DNA from 2 places in the Shewanella sp. SM68 genome. Region 2 is predicted to be linked to the other one. Evidence: riboswitches for the same ligand, from Rfam matches in the RefSeq annotation. Region 2 holds a riboswitch; the other holds the start of a gene.

Region 1 (4,174 bases), on a different contig from region 2:
GTGGGCAGTGATAAGAGCCTAAAAGTTAATACTCGGATTATTGCCGCCACTAATCGAATTTTGCACCAAGAGGCAACGGAAGGGCGCTTTCGTTTCGATCTTTACCATAGGTTGAGCGTATTTCCTATCCACGTAGCACCATTAAGAGAGCGTGGGCAAGATATTGTTATGCTGACAGGTTTTTTTCTTGAACGTTGTAAAGCGAAGTTAGGACTCACCCATATCAATATCACACCCGCAGCGCAGCAGTTATTAGAGCAATACACGTGGCCGGGTAATGTGCGTGAGCTAGAGCATTCGATACACAGGGCTGCGGTGTTGGCGAAAGCCGAGCTAAAAACGGCTTACATCAGCTTAAGTAATAAACATTTTCAGCTCGATTCTTTGATGAATCAAGCACACAGAACAGTTGACGAAGATAGACCATCAGATGCCGCAACGCCAGCCAGTGAATTAGCATTTAGGTCTGAGTCGGCCTGTCGTGAGGGACAATCGCAAGATAATTCCAGTGTTATGCTGGGGCTTAAGGCTGCGACTGAGAGATATCAGCGTCAACTTATTCGCCAAGTTTTAGCCGCGAATCAACAAAATTGGGCTGCGTGTGCAAGAATATTGCAAATCGATACAGGTAATTTGCACCGACTTGCAAAACGGTTAGGTTTAAAAGAATGAAATATTGCGTGAAGAAATTTTATTCTGCAGCAAAACCCCTGCCTCGATTCTTAGAAGAACAGTGTTGCTACGCCTAAGAGTGCGAACAATACGGCGCAGCCACGGTGTATCCACAACATAGGTAATTTTTCGGCGCTGAAGTGGCCTGCGATCACTACGGGTACGTTAGCAAGCAGCATGCCTAAGGTTGTGCCTGCAACCACCATAGTTAATGAATCGTATTTTGCGGCTAATACCACAGTTGCGATTTGTGTTTTATCCCCCATTTCGGCGATAAAAAACAGGATAAAGGTGGCGAGAAAGGGGCCCATTTTATAGAAACGGCTCTCTTCTGCATCGACTTTATCGGGGATTAACACCCAAAGAGCGATCGCGAAGAAGGACGCAGCCACTAAATAACGTGCAAGATCTGGGCTTACCCAGTTAATGGCCCATTGACCAATCCAAGCTGCGGCAAAATGGTTAAATAATGTCGACAGCAAAATACCTAAAATAATGGCAGTTTTATTTTTAAATCTTGCGGCGAGGATTAGTGCAAGCAATTGAGTTTTATCACCAATTTCGGCGATAGCAACCGTAAAGGTTGAGGCAAGTAGGGCTTCCAAGTGTGATCCTTTAGGGGTGGTTATGACATAAGCACAATAAACCGTCCACCCCTAGGTGCGGTCATTGTGCTCAGGTCTTGCTGGGCAAATCTATGATTTGCTGTGAACACCATGGCATGTTGCCAAGTATGTTGATGTTCACCCTAGATGACGATGGCTCGAAATCCAGTTAGCTACTCCCCCGAAGCGAGGTGGGCATTATACCTAGGTAAGATTTAGTTTCAAGCACGAGTTTATAACAGTAGGTGCTGATAAATGTTTGACGGGTGTCAGAAAAATACCGATCCACATTCTGTAACTTAATGAATATAAATGAATTATTTTTTGACAACGTTGTCTTTTGTTGCTAATTTAGCCAAGTCATTTCTACTTGGTTACATACTGTTAACTCGTAGTGACTCAATGATAACGACTGTATTTGGCAAACTAATTGAAAAGTTAGGACGCAAAGCTTCCGGTCTAAGGTTGTAAATGGATTTTTTAGTGAACTAAGATAGCGGAGTTGCCGCAGAATTCGATTTCTGTGAAAGATAAACGACTGCTGTTTAATGCTGTTGTTTGCCCAAATACCACTTTTATATCTAAGCCTATCATTATGTTTAGGATGATAGGCAATCAATGGAGTGCATTAAAGTGGCAAATCCTACTGTTTTTTCCCCTATTTCTAAATTGAGTTTATTGGCCGCGGCAGTAATGGCGACGAATGCGTTTGTGAGTATCTCTGCGCAGGCGCACGGTTATGTTGTGGCACCTGAATCGCGTTCATATGCCTGTAAAACAGGTAAAAATGCCAATTGTGGTGCGGTGCAATGGGAGCCACAAAGTGTTGAGGGGCCATCGGGTTTTCCTGAATCAGGTCCTGCTGATGGCAAATTGGCGAGTGCTGGCAATGGTGCTTTTTCACCTTTGGATGAACAAAGTCCGAGCCGTTGGGCAAAGACGGATATTAAAGCGGGCTGGAATAAGTTCAGTTGGCAGTTCACAGCAAATCATGTCACCCGTAATTGGCGTTACTATTTAACTCGCCAAGATTGGAACCCAAACCAAGCTTTGAGCCGAGCGAGCTTTGACTTAGCACCCTTTTGCGTAGTTGATGGTGGTATGGAACAGCCGCCTAAGTTAGTGACCCATGACTGCTACGTGCCAGAAGGTCGCAGTGGTTATCAAGTGATCTTGGCCGTGTGGGAAGTGGGAGATACGACGAATAGTTTCTACAATGCTATCGATGTGAACTTGGGCTCGGGTCCTGTTGTGCCGAGTGAATGGCAAGATGTGGGGGATATCAATCCGTCACTCAATCTAAAAGCAGGCGATAAAGTGATGACCCGGGTGTTTGACGCCAATGGTGAGCAAACGGCTAAGCAAACAGTCATTACCATTAGCGATGCGACTCAAGGTGATAAACAAAATTGGCCTTTCCTATTAGCAAGTGCGATTAATGCTCAGCAGTCCCAGTTAAAAGCGGGACAAAAAAATGCATCGGGTGTGATTGAGCCTGTGTATGGCAAAAATGACATTTTTACAGCGAAAAACTCAGGTATTGAGCGTGTCGAAGTCGGATTTGATTTAGCTCCTGCTCCGGGCAACAGCTTAGAAGTCACTTCACTTGCTGACGATTATCAAATTATCGATGGTGCGGCGAAGGTCAGCTTTGATGTAACCAGTAACGCTGAGATGCTAGTGTCAGCGTATTTGTTTAGCCATGATGGCACCGCGTCAGGTTTTGTGAGCCAAACTGTTAACAATACCAGCGCGAGCTTAGTGTTAGACGTCGTTGAGCCTAAAGCTGGGCATTATCATTTGCAGGTAAAAGCTGAGCCTAAACAAGGTGATGTTATTCAGCAGAACTTTGCTCTCTTCTTAAAGGATCAAGCTCCTGCACCAGAAGCTGATTTTGTATTCCCAGCAGGCGTGAAAGATTACGTTGCAGGTACTACAGTGTTACAGCCTAAAAATGGCAAAGTGTATCAATGTAAGCCATTCCCTTATAGCGGCTATTGCGTGCAGTGGTCGGCTTCTGCCACAGGATTTGAGCCAGGTGTTGGCGCTTCTTGGGCTATGGCGTGGACTGAGCTGTAAATTAACTTTTTGAGCTAACCTAGCTTCAAAAAGGTGTCATTGGGCTTAAACATATCCGTGTGTTTAAGCCCTTTTTGTCTGCATCGGATGGAAAAAGACTGGCTTTATTTTGATTCGAGCCTAATACAAGATTACAGGTATTCTCAACAAAGGTAGCGATTTTGTTGGCTTGTTTATTTTCGTTTATCACAGCGCTATTAAGTTGTTACCTTACCGTTTGCTACCCTTCTTTGTTCACAACTGGCTTGCCCACTGGGTTTGGCTCTGTTAATGTCCCAAACTATCTATTTAATCGATGCTTATATCGGTACATTAATTTGGGCTATCACAATTGAAAGTCATGCCATTTTTCAATAATCGATTTAGTTAGCCTCAATGGCTACTGGGTTGAAACATTCAAAAGCTATTGGGGCCAATTGATCTGCTAGGTCGAGATCTGATTGGATGCTTTAAGTGATGTGTCGCTTATTTCGATTTAAGACGCAAGGCTTTATCGGTTCAAATCTTACTCAAATAAAATAATAATTAATTATTGAACAGGACTATTGTGTGAATTCAAAAATGTTAGGCTCGATCGCCATCGTTGCCGGGACGGCCATTGGCGCAGGTATGTTAGCGTTACCTTTAGCCACAGCGGCTTTAGGTATTATCCCTGCTTTAGTGTTACTCGTCGTTATTTGGGGCGTGTCCGCCTATACCTCATTACTTATGCTCGAAATTAACTTACGCACTGGCGTGGGGGATAACGTGCATGCTATTACGGGTAAGTTACTGGGTAAAAAAGGTCAAATAATTCAAGGTGCTTCTTTCCTGAGTTT
Region 2 (4,174 bases):
CCAAACACGACCGTTATAGCGAGTAGTTTGACCGCCGTTATACACCACACCCGCATCCCAACCGAGATCAACTTGGCTGAGTAGCTGCCATTGGTCTGCGGTGCGAGATGGCGTATTGCCCTGAGTCCAATACTTTGCTTTCCATACCAACTGACTATGACTCACAGTATTACCCGTGTTGTATACCACACTGGTTTGCCAAGCAGGATAGTTACCGGCATTGGGATCGGTTGCATCGCACCCACCACCAACCACTTTTGGCGTCACAGTCAGATTAGTCGATGCGCTTGCATCTAAGGCACCATCGGAAACCAACACGCTCAAACCATAGAGGGTCGCTTCGGTAACATTGGGGCCAGTAACCACTAACGTGGCACTATTTTGCCCGGTTGCCGACACGCCTGCGGGCACAGTCCAAGCGTAGGTTAAGGCATCACCATCTGCATCGGAGGCACTCGCTACTATACTGACGGTTTTACCCGCTTCAACTGTCGCAGTCGGAGCCAGAGTCACTACAGGTGCTTGGTTCGGTGTATCTGCCTTATTGGTTACTGTCACTGAATCTGTGGCAGATAACCCTTCAGGATCGGTGACTTTAAGGCTAAAACCATAGACGACATCGGCAGATGTTGCACCCAATTGAATCGCCGCATTCGCCATATCCGCGTTTGCGATGGTAATAGTTGGGCCAGACACTTGCGTCCAAAGATACGTCAGCGCGTTATTCTCAGGATCGCGCGAACCGCTACCATTGAGCGTCACATCGGCGGGACCGGTGACATTCACATCCGCGCCAGCATTGGCAATGGGCGCTTTATTCACTGGCGGAGTGGTGCCTTCACCATGACCTAAACCTTCGTGCATGGCATTCAGAATGTCACCATTATCGGCATCAAGTTCCCACGCAAAAAGCCCACCAAGTTGATTAGAAAGCACATATTGCCCCTTGGCTTTAACTGAACGAGCATCATCGAAAGTGATTAAATCGCCAGTAGATGCCTTGAACAAAGATGGCGCCTCAGCTGTTTCGTCGTAACTGTAAGTCCAACCACTTCCCATATAGTCGTTCGCTATCTGACGATAATCCACCACACCAGCTTCCCAAGTACCTTTCACTTTGCCCGTTGCCGTCCCCGTGAAAGGATTATTACCACTGTAGCCATTAACACCTGTCCAGCCGCGGCCATACATAGCGGCACCGACCACAATTTTCCCTGGGGTCACACCTTGGCCTAACAGCGCATTAACGCCATTAGCTGTGGTGTAACGGGTATTGGGATCCCAACTCGCTTCATACAGATTGGTTTGATGGCCGAGTTCAGTATTAGTCCAACCACCATTAAAGTCGTAACTCATCAAGAAGATGTAATCCATGTACTGCTGAGCAGCCTGATAATCGACTTTTTGAATTTTATCGTCACCAGCGCTAATGGCTGAGGTCAGCTCATAGGTACGACCCGTTTCGGCGCTTAGTTCATCAAGCATCGCCCGCAGTTCACGCATCAGAGTCACATAGGTTTCACCGTCATTGGCATTACCTAAATTTGGGTTAGCGCCATTCCCCCCTGGAAATTCCCAGTCGATATCAACGCCATCGAAGAATTTCCATGTCTGTAGAAACTCTTTCACCGAAGCGACAAAGATATCGCGCTTGGCTTTATCACCGAAGAAAAAGAAGGGATCCGAGAGGGTCCAACCACCGACCGAAGGTAAAATCTTCAAATCTGGATGTGCTTGCTTAAGTGCCATCAATTGACCGAAGTTACCTTTGTAAGGATCTGAATGCTCACTCACTCCCGCCTGCGGTATTTGAATCGCCGCCCAAGGATCGTGAATCGCAACTTTAAAATCACCACGACCACTACAAGCACGTTGCAACGCTTCGAAACTGCCTTCGATTTCTTTCAAGCTATCATTGATGCCATTACCACCACAAATTGGGGTAAAGCCATATAAAATATGGGTTAAGTTTTGCGCAGGTATCTTATCGACCGGGAATTTACGACCGTATACGCCCCATTCGACAAAGTAACCTCCCACCACTTTGCCTGATTTATTAGCATAGGGACGGTTGTTTTCTTTTAGGGGAGCATTGAGTGGCACTAAATGGCTGCCGTCAGTATCAGCCACGAGGATTTGTTTAGCATCACTCGCCGTACAACCATCGCTGTTACACAGTTGTACTTGCATCTGATAACGGCCGCCCTTGTTCACCTTAAAGTTAGCGATTCCCGACGCGCCAGATGGGCCTTCCCAAACCACATTGCCGTTGAGCAACACTTGGGCTTTATTGCCCACATCGCCACTCCAAAGGTTCCAACTGACGGAGACATCGGCGGCATCTTTCACCGTAACTAATTGATTGTAAGCGGTAGCCGCTTGATTCACTTCAATAATAGCGAACTTAGTTTCGCCCCAACCTAAAGTCGGTTTACCGGGCGCCGCTGCATCAGCGCTGGCACTGATGGTAGATGCCAGCGCTGATGCCACTAGCAAGGCTGATGTTGAAATTTGAGTCTTGAACATGAGATATCCCTATTGAATTTTTATATGAATCAATAAGGCAAACAAAGCGTAGACAGGAAACAGCACTCTCTTAAAACCATGCAAAACGACTGACAACTGCACGAAGAAAAACCTGTGGTATCCCCGCTATCATAGGTACAGACGAACCCTTAGACCGGAGGCTTTGCGTCCCAGTTTTTCAACTGGTTTGCCTTTTACACACAATGACAACGTTGTCATTGCAAATATCAGCATAAGCGTAAGCGCAATAAAATTGCAACAAAATATTATCAACTGTGTTATTGGCTAAAATCGTAAATAGAACTAGGCATCTGATAAGAAAGGAATTATGCAAATTAAACTATCGCTAATATTTACTTTGGGTAATGAGGATCATCTGAATACTTTAAGAATAAAAAAACAGGACTCGATATGCCAAAGGCATCATAAGTCCTGCTTTATATTTCACAATTTACGTCGCTTATGCAGCTAAACCTCAATCACTAAACATTCATGGCGCAAACCATTGTCGAGCAACATGATGATCCTTATGCGCGGGGCATTTATGATCCTTATGCACGAGGATAGTCCCTTGCGAGCATCACAGATAAACCGCGGCAAACCAAGGTTTCCATATCATCGACACGATTGATTTTCATCTCAGCTAAGGGCGCGCTCAATGCCATTTGCTTTAAGCTTTCGAGGCAGCCTTTGTAGTAAGGAGCGCTATTCATCATACCGCCAGCAAGCCAAATTCGATTGGGATTAAATAAATTAACCGCCCACGCTAATCCCATGCCGAGATAACTGCCCGCGCGATATAAATCATCCTGAGTGGAGATTTTGCGGCTGCGCACTGAATCGCCACTGGCCAGTTGCTCTAAACTAAACTCACCAGATTCTGTCATCACGCGACAAGGCCCCAACTCCCCCGCCACGCCCGTCGCTCCCGTAAAGACTTGTCCATTAAAGGCAATAGACATACCGATCCCAGTGCCGCACATGACCAATAACTCACAGGCATATTTCGCATCACAAGTCGCTTGCATACCCGCATCGATATCGTTGCAGATAAACTTAAGCTCACCCTGGGTTTTGACTGTATCGAAGCTCAATCCATTGAGTCCAGGTAAAGATTTACAAGAAACCAAACGATTATTTTGTACCAGTCCAGGTACGGCAATCGCTAGTTGGTAATGCTGTAAATCATAATCACGTTCAAACGCCGCAATTTGATTATTTAACTCTTCAATTTTAAAACCTTCACCTGTGGGGATTTTATATTGTTCTGTATGTCCCGCGAGCTGAAGTTCGAACAGGGCTTTGGTACCGCCCACATCTATTGTTAGTATTTGCATCGCTTACTCCACTGATACATGTGCCCCACTCTGACCCCGAGTAGAGATGGCAAATGTTAGCATAGGGTCCAAATGTTAGCGATTGAATAAAACTTAAGTTGCTAATTTTTAAGGAACAAGTCCTAATTAAAACATGACCAACCTTTTATTTAATTCACTTTTCATGCTCAAAATCACATAAATAAATTAACAACAAACTCCATAACCTCGAGCGTCTTACCTGCACAAATTCACGATTGTATACAAAATCCTTTATTCGCTACCCTTGCATCTAGCGCGCTAGACTTGCGATAATCCAAGCCGGTTAAAAC

What was found. A riboswitch is a leader RNA that binds a small molecule or an ion and turns the genes downstream of it on or off. The one in region 2 is predicted to bind cyclic di-GMP.
Region 1: linked by a shared signal. The riboswitch ahead of gbpA (N-acetylglucosamine-binding protein GbpA) and the one ahead of L5M40_RS16450 (glycosyl hydrolase family 18 protein) in region 2 are both predicted to bind cyclic di-GMP.

The regions. Positions count from the first base shown of each region.
Region 1 covers NZ_JAKKRU010000004.1:133,902-138,075, reverse strand. The annotation lists gene norR (nitric oxide reductase transcriptional regulator NorR) at 1-672, shown strand, start outside; gene L5M40_RS08595 (TMEM165/GDT1 family protein) at 723-1,277, opposite strand; cyclic di-GMP riboswitch class I at 1,688-1,787, shown strand; gene gbpA (N-acetylglucosamine-binding protein GbpA) at 1,911-3,356, shown strand; gene L5M40_RS08585 (aromatic amino acid transport family protein) at 3,918-4,174, shown strand, end outside.
Region 2 covers NZ_JAKKRU010000010.1:136,760-140,933, reverse strand. The annotation lists gene L5M40_RS16450 (glycosyl hydrolase family 18 protein) at 1-2,526, opposite strand, end outside; cyclic di-GMP riboswitch class I at 2,640-2,728, opposite strand; gene L5M40_RS16445 (ROK family protein) at 3,078-3,863, opposite strand.